Regions from separate parts of the Mesorhizobium sp. WSM4841 genome, predicted to be linked through region 2. Evidence: predicted binding sites of a transcription regulator. Region 2 holds the regulator's gene; the other holds the start of a gene.
What was found. The regulator PhoB, encoded in region 2, activates phosphate uptake and scavenging genes when phosphate is short. The targets are predictions, from matches to a motif close to TGTCATNNANCTGTCAT.

Region 1: a site for PhoB is predicted at 2,053-2,069, ahead of AC0L14_RS33240 (RNA degradosome polyphosphate kinase). Genes of this name have one in related genera too.

The regions. Positions count from the first base shown of each region.
Region 1 is NZ_JBVVQC010000053.1:14,896-19,091, reverse strand. It holds gene AC0L14_RS33240 (RNA degradosome polyphosphate kinase) at 1-1,893, opposite strand, end outside; gene AC0L14_RS33235 (zinc-finger domain-containing protein) at 2,209-2,454, shown strand; gene AC0L14_RS33230 (FAD-dependent monooxygenase) at 2,471-3,703, shown strand; gene AC0L14_RS33225 (hypothetical protein) at 3,955-4,131, shown strand; gene AC0L14_RS33220 (TIGR02117 family protein) at 4,156-4,196, opposite strand, start outside.
Region 2 is NZ_JBVVQC010000009.1:91,424-95,619, forward strand. It holds gene xylF (D-xylose ABC transporter substrate-binding protein) at 1-419, opposite strand, end outside; gene AC0L14_RS13370 (ROK family protein) at 687-1,934, shown strand; gene phoB (phosphate regulon transcriptional regulator PhoB) at 2,131-2,820, opposite strand; gene phoU (phosphate signaling complex protein PhoU) at 2,837-3,544, opposite strand; gene pstB (phosphate ABC transporter ATP-binding protein PstB) at 3,583-4,196, opposite strand, start outside.

The DNA.
Region 1 (4,196 bases), on a different contig from region 2:
ATCGGCCGATGAGATGTAGACGACCGCCCCGTCCGACGGTAGTCCATGGCCGTTGCCGAAACAATAGATGCGGCTGTGTTCGAGGAAGCGGCCGACGATCGACTTGACCCTTATGTTTTCCGACAGGCCCGGCACCTGGGGCCTCAGGCAGCAGATGCCGCGCACGACGAGATCGATCTCGACGCCGGCGCGGCTGGCGTCATAGAGCGCGTCGATGATGATCGGGTCGACCAGCGAATTCATCTTCATCCAGATGCGGGCCGGCCTGCCCTCCAGCGCATGCGAAATCTCCTCCGAAATGTGCTTGAGGATGCGCTTGCGCAGGGTGAACGGCGAGATGGCCAGCCGCATCTCCTCGGTCGGCTCGGCGTAGCCGGTGATGAAATTGAACAGCTGGGCGACATCGCGGGCGATCGTCGGATCGGTGGTGAAGAAGGACAGGTCGGTGTAGATGCGCGCGGTGACCGGGTGGTAGTTGCCGGTGCCGAGATGCACGTAATTGCGCAGCTTGCCGTCCTCGCGCCGCACCACCAGCGACATTTTCGCATGGGTCTTCAGTTCGAGGAAGCCGAACACGACCTGAACGCCGGCGCGCTCGAGGTCGCGCGCCCATCGGATGTTGGCTTCCTCGTCGAAACGTGCCTTGAGCTCGACCAGCGCCGTCACCGACTTGCCGGCCTCCGCCGCGTCGACCAAAGCGCGCACGATCGGGCTGTCGTTCGAGGTGCGATAGAGCGTCTGCTTGATCGCCACCACTTCCGGGTCGGCCATCGCCTGGCGCAGGAACTGCACCACCACGTCGAAGGATTCGTAGGGGTGATGAACGATGATGTCCTTCTCGCGGATGGCGGCGAAACAGTCACCGCCGTGCTCGCGGATGCGCTCGGGAAAGCGCGGATTATAGGGCGTGAACTTGAGATCGTCGCGGGCGATGGCGACGATCTCGGAAATCTGGCTGAGCGCCAGCGGACCGGTGAGCACGCTGATGCGGCTCGACGAGACGCCAAGCTCGCCGGCGACGAACTCGCGCAGTTCGGCCGGCATCAGCTTGTCGAATTCGATGCGGATGACCGAGCCGCGGCGGCGGCGCTTCAGCGCCGTCTCGAACAGGCGCACGAGATCCTCGGACTCTTCCTCGACCTCGATGTCACTGTCGCGGATGATGCGGAACGTGCCGGAGCCCTTGACTTCGTAGCCGGGGAACAGCTTGCCGATATAGAGACCGACCGCCTCTTCCAGCGGAATGAAGCGGAAATGACGCTTGCGGTCAGGCAAGCGGATGAACCGCTTCAGCGCCACCGGCAGACGCAACAGGGCGCTCATCTCTTCGCCATTCCTGCGATGGCGCAGTTGCAGGGCCATCGAGAAGCCGAGATTGGGAATGAATGGGAACGGATGCGCCGGGTCGATCGAAAGCGGTGTGAGCACCGGAAACACCTGCTCCTGGAAATGATCCTCGAGCCAGGTCTTCTCGTCCTTGGTCAGCGCATCGCGGCTGATGCTCTCGATGCCTTCCTTGTCGAGCAGCAGCATCAGCGCGGAAAGGCTTTTCTGCTGGTCCTCCTGCAGGCGCTCGACCTCGCGCAGCAACTGTTCCAGCTGTTGTACGGGGGTGCGGCCATCCGGGCTCTTCAGCGTGATGCCTTCGCGAACCTGGCCGGCGAGACCGGCGACGCGGACCATGAAGAACTCGTCGAGATTGGCGGCCGAAATCGACAGGAAGCGGACACGCTCGAGCAGCGGATGATTGGCGTTCAGCGATTCCTCGAGGACGCGGCGGTTGAATTGCAGCCAGGAAAACTCGCGGTTGACGAAGCGGTCCGGGTTGCCGCCCTCGGGGCTCGCCACCTCGACAGTGGTGAATTCGCTCTGCACCGGCTTTAGTTCGTTCATGGTTCCTGCTCGTTTCGCACCGCTGGCCACAGCGTGGCGCGTCTTTGCGGACGCGCAAAGGACGCTCCCACACTTAAGCTACGCATGATCCCCAGCGAAACCGAATTCGGTTTTCGGACCATGCCTTAACCGGCTTAGCTTATCCTGTGACAGGCTTTTACGACAGTTTGATTTCATCGATCTTGCAAAGAGACTGCTTATGATCCAGATGCAATCCAGGTACAGCGCGGCGCGTCCTTTGGACGCGCAAAGGTCGCGGTGGAATTTTGGTTTTGCGCATGATCCGGGGTCATGCGTCAAATATAGGAGACGACGATGGCAGGCGGTTCCATTCCCCATTTCCAGAACGATGCGGGCTATGCGGCGATCGACATCGGCGTCAAGGAATTCATGTGCACCGGCGCCAACCCACCTTTCGACCATCCGCATGTGTTTCTCGACATGGGCGACGACAATGAAAAGGTCTGCCCCTATTGCTCGACCCTTTATCGCTATTCGCCAAAGCTGAAGGCGACGGAAACGCAGCCTGCGGGATGCCTCTATATCGACCAGGCTGCCTGACGCGCACGCCATCCGCATGGACGACACCCGGTCCCGGCAGGTGGTTATCGCCGGAGCCGGCGTCGCTGGACTGACTGCGGCGCTGGCGTTTTCCGAGCGCGGCTATCTGGTGCGGCTGTTCGAACAGGCGCCGCGCCTCGAAGCCGCCGGCGCCGGCATCCAGCTCTCACCCAACGCGACGCGCATCCTTCGCCACCTCGGCGTGCTCGACCGGCTGTTGCCGGCGGCGATGCGGCCGGAGGCGGTCGTGCTCAAGGAGGCGGCCACGCTGCGCGAGCTGGCGCGGGTGCCGCTTGGCGAAGCAGCCGAAAGGCGCTGGCAGGCGCCCTATCTCGTCGCTCATCGGGCCGACCTGCAAGACGCGCTGATGGCGCGGATCGCCGAACAGCCGGACATCAGTCTCGCCACCGGCGCGCGCGTCAGCGGCGTCGCCACAGGACCGCGCCATAACACGGCAACAGTCGAGATTGCCGGCAAGACGGTGGAAGCCGACGGCTTTCTGCTGATCGGCGCCGACGGTGTCTGGTCGGCGATCCGCGCTTTTGGCGGGCTTGCGGCCAAAAGCCGGTTTTCGGGCGAGCTTGCGTGGCGCGCTACGATCAGTGCAGACAGCGTCGCGGGAGAAGCCGTTGCGGCGGTCGGCGCCGCCAATTGCGTGACCACCTTCCTGCATCCCGGCTTCCACCTCGTCACCTATCCGGTCAGTAACGGCACGGCTTTCAATCTGGCCGCCTTCACCAGGGGCGAGATCATCGCCGAGGGCTGGTCGGGCCACGCCGACCCCAATATCCTCGCCGGCGCCATGCGTGGCACGGCGCCAGCACTGGCCCGTCTTGCCGAGGACGCCGGCCCGTGGACCGCATGGCCGATCCATACGGTCGACCAAGCACAGCCATGGACGACGACGCCCGCCGGCATCGCCCTGATCGGCGACGCGGCGCATGCGATGACGCCGTTTGCGGCGCAGGGCGCGGCGATGGCGATCGAGGATGCCGCAACCCTTGCCGGCTTTGTCGCCGCCTCGCCTGCCGATCCAGGGAGCGCGCTTGCCGCCTGGGAAAAGGTGCGGCGCCCGCGCATCGCCAGGGTCGCCCGCCGCGGTGCCGTCAACCGCTTCGCCTGGCATGCAGCGGGGCCGGTGGCCGTCGCGCGCAACCTGTTCCTGAAGCTGCGCTCGCCGGAAAAGCTCGCGGCCGATCTCGACTGGCTCTATGGCTGGCGGCCGCCGGAAATCGTCGATCGGCGATGAAAACTCGACCGTCTGGCGGGACAGCGCCCAGGACAGCGCCCCCCTTTGTCCTGCCGGACATCTCCCCCACTTGGGGGGAGATTGGCCGTCACTGCGGCCTTCGCCAATCTGCAACGTTGCAGGAGTGAGCGGAGCGCCGAAGCTGCTGATCTCCCCCCTTGCGGGGGAGATGGCCGGCAGGCCGGAGGGGGGTGCGAAGGAATGAGGCGCTCGCATTCGACTGCAGTGCCAGCACTGAGTATTAAGGCGCTGTGGCCGAAGTCATCCGACATGAAATCGATCCGAGGAATCCTCCACCTTTAACGGATGCTCAGAAAGCCGAGATCGCTTGGTTGATCGCGCGGCCGGAGGTCGACATCGACGTCAGCGATCTTCCCAAGATAACCGAGAAATTTTGGCGTAGCGCACGTAACCGCAAGACCGACTGATCCGTTCGGGCGTGTCTGCGACCATCAATTATAAATCCGCATCGATATGTCCAGCAAGGCCGGCA
Region 2 (4,196 bases):
ACTTCGCGGGCCTGCATGCGGCCGACTTCCTGGTTGTCGAAGGTCAGATAGAACACGTCCTTGTTCTCGATCAGCCGGTCATAGCCGACGACCGGAATGCCTTCGTCCAGCGCCTTCTGCACCGCCGGCCCGATGGCCGAGGCATCCTGCGCAAGGATGATCAGCGCGTTGGCGCCCTGCGAGATCAGGCTCTCGACATCGGTCAGCTGCTTGCCGGGATTGGACTGTGCATCGGCGGAAATATACTTGTCGCCGGCGGCCTCGATCGCCGACTTCATGGCGGCTTCGTCGGTCTTCCAACGCTCTTCCTGGAAATTCGACCACGAAACGCCAATGACCTTGTCCTTGGCCTGTGCGACCGACGCGAGCGTCAGCGACATGGCGACCCCCGCCAGAATGGCGGCTGCGAATCTCTTCATGATATCCTCCCTGCGCCGCGTACGGCGCGACCAACTGGCCCGAAGGCCGGCACAAAGGCCCCCTATTTTTTCGAGCCTCGAAAAAATACTGGTCCAACCGCGAAGCGCTGTCAACATCAATTCCGATGGATTTTGATGTCCCTGCCGACTTATTTCGAGACTCGGAATAAATAATGACAGGGCCTGCTGCTTCTGCCACTATTTGTCGGACATTACCGACGGCTTCCGATTCATGAGCGGCCGCGGCAATAGGGAGGAAGCAAAAGAATGTCGGTTGGAATCCGTCATGACGATTTGCGCCGGCGTAACCGGGCGATGGTGATTTCTGCGGTACGCCGGGCCGGCCAGCCGTCGCGGACCGAGATCGCCGCAACCACCGGCCTCAGTCATTCGACCATATCGGCGATCTCTTCAGACCTGATCCAGGAAGGCATCCTGACCGAGAGCAAGGCGAGCGAGACCGTTTCGATGAAACGCGGCCGACCGCAGGTCGGCCTCAGCCTCAATCCGGAAGCCGCTGCCGTATTGGCGGTCGTGTTGTCGCTGAATTTCCTGTCGGTCGCTGTCATCGATTATGCCGGACAGGTGGTCGCCGAGGAACAGCGCCGGCTGGACACGCTGACCATGTCGCGCGACGAGCTGATCGACGAATGTGTCGCCATCGTGCGGCGCCGGATCGAAGACCCCGACCTCGACGTCCAAAGCGTCGCCCGCATCGCGCTGGCGATCCAGGGCATCACCGATTCGCATGCGCGCGCCATGTTGTGGTCGCCGATCACGCCGCAGACGAACATCGCCTTCGCCGACATTCTGGAACGCGAGTTCGGCATCCCGGCCATCATGGAGAACGACTGCAACATGATGGCCGTGGCGCTGCGCTGGCGCGACCCGGATCGCTACCGCGACGATTTCATCGCCATCCTGCTCTCGCACGGCATCGGTATGGGGCTGGTGCTGAAGGGCGAACTGTTCACCGGCACCCATTCCTCGGGCGGCGAATTCGGCCACATGATTCATCGGCCGGGCGGCGCGCTTTGCCGCTGCGGGCGGCGCGGCTGCGTCGAGGCCTATGCCGGCAACTACGCCATCTGGCGCAACGCAAGGCAATTGAGCGAGAACGCAGAGCCGGTCGCCGATGTCAGCGACGCCGAGATGCGGGCACTGGCGGCCCGGGCGCGCCAGACGGACGGACCGGAGCGCGAAGCCTACCGCAAGGCCGGCGAAGCGCTCGGCTTCGGGCTTGGCAGCCTGTTCGCGCTGATCGATCCGGCGCCGGTCGCCATGGTCGGCGCCAGCGCTGCCGCCTTCGACCTGATCGAGCCGGCCCTGCGCGAGGCCATCGCCCAGACCGCCGGCGGCCAGCATTCGGGTTCGATTTCCTTCGACACCGAGACGAACGAGCTGCCGCTGATCCGCGAAGGCTGCGCCTTGCGAGCGCTGAGCTTCGTCGACCAGGAGATTTTCGCGCCGGGCGCGCAAGGGAAGTCCGGCACGATCAGGAAGGACGTGGCGTGAGTCCGAAGGCAAGGAACAAAGGCGGAATGCGACTTGGGGATGTGTTGAGATTCAGGTCAGGCCGCGCCGGAGTCGAAGACGGGCGCGAAGCGACCAGACTGGGCGAGTTCCGAGAACCGGAACGGAGCGTACTTTTGGGTACGTACCGGAAGCGCAGGAAATCGCCGGTCGCAGGCCGGCATCACCTGAATATCAGCTAGTCTTCCCTGATCGCATAGCCCGCACCGCGGATGGTGCGGATGACATCGGGCATGCGACCATTGTTGACCGCCTTGCGCAACCGGCCGACATGGACGTCCACCGTGCGCTCGTCGATGTAGATCGTCTCGCCCCAGACATTATCGAGCAACTGGCTGCGCGAGAAGACCCGACCTGGGTGCCGCATCATGAATTCGAGCAGCCGGAATTCGGTCGGCCCGAGCCGGATCTCGCTCTTCTTGCGATAGACCCTGTGCGATTCGCGATCGAGCATGATGTCGCCGACCTTCAGCACGCTGGACAGCACTTCGGGCTTGGCGCGGCGCAGCAGCGCCTTGATCCTGGCCATGAATTCCGGTGTCGAGAACGGCTTGACCAGGTAGTCGTCGGCCCCTGTCGAGAGGCCGCGCACCCGGTCGCTCTCCTCGCCGCGTGCGGTCAGCATGATGATCGGCAGCCGCTCGGTTTCGGGGCGCATCCGAAGGCGTCGGCAAAGCTCGATGCCGGAAACCGCCGGCACCATCCAGTCGAGCACCAGAAGATCGGGCACGTTTTCCTGCAGCCGGATTTCGGCCTCGTCGCCGCGCGTCACCACCTCGACCTGATAGCCTTCGGATTCCAGATTGTAGCGGAGGAGGACGCCCAGCGGCTCTTCGTCCTCCACCACCATAATGCGTGGCGCGATCATCGACCGGTCACCCCCGTCATGTCGCCGGCGCCGACATCGTCGTTTCGTCGAGCTTCGGGCGATCCGCCGGCAATTGCTGCCCGGTCACGACATAGTAGGCGTTTTCGGCGATGTTGGTGACGTGATCGCCGATACGCTCGAGATTCTTGGCGCAGAACAGAAGATGCGTGCAAGCGGTGATGTTGCGCGGATCCTCCATCATGTAGGTCAGGAGTTCGCGAAAAACCGCCGTGTATTTCACGTCGATCTTCTCGTCGGCGGCGCGCAGTTCTTTCAACGCGCCGGCGTTGCGCGACACATAGTGCTCGACCACGCCGCGGAGCTGCACAAGAACGAGATCCGCCATCGCGTCGATACCGTGCGAGAGATTACGCGGCGTGGCGCTCTGCCCGACTGCGCTGACCCGCTTGGCTATGTTCTTGGCCAGGTCGCCGATGCGCTCGAGATCGCCGGCCATGCGGATTGCGCCAACCACGGCGCGCAGATCTTGCGCCATCGGCTGCCGCTTGGCGATCAGCGTGATCGCACTATCGTCGAGTTCGCGCTGCCGCGCATCCATGATGGCGTCGTCCGAGACGACGCGCTGCGCCATCGCATTGTCTGATGCAAGCAATGCGCGGATCGAGGCTGCGACCATCGCGGCGGCGAGCTCGTCCATATCGCGGATCAGCCTGTCGATGTGCTCCAGTTCCTCGTCGAAGGATGCGACGGTGTGTTCACCCATGATACTGTCCTCGTGTTCGAAATTCGCCGCCGGACCGCTCAGCCGAATCGGCCGGTGATGTAGTCCTGGGTGCGCTTGTCGTCGGGGTTGGTGAACATCTTGTCGGTCGCGCCCTCCTCGACCAGATAGCCGAGATGGAACATCGCCGTGCGTTGCGACACGCGCGCTGCCTGCTGCATCGAATGGGTGACGATGACGATCGTGTAGTTCTGGCGCAGTTCGTCAATCAGTTCCTCGACGCGGGCGGTGGCGATCGGATCGAGCGCCGAACAGGGCTCGTCCATCAGGATCACTTCCGGCGATACGGCGATGGCGCGCGCGATGCACAGGCGCTGCTGCTGTCCGCCGGAGAGACCGGTGCCCGACTCGAGCAGGCGATCCTTGACCTCGTTGAACAGGCCGGCCTTCTTCAGGCTCGATTCAACGATGCCGTCCAACTCGGCCTTGCTCCTGGCCAGGCCGTGAATGCGCGGACCGTAGGCGACGTTTTCATAGATCGACTTCGGAAACGGGTTCGGCTTCTGGAACACCATGCCGACGCGAGCTCGCAGCTCGACGACATCGATTTTCGGGTCGTAGACATCCTCACCGTCGAGCGTGATCTTGCCGCTCACCCGCGCGATATCGATCGTGTCGTTCATTCGGTTCAGGC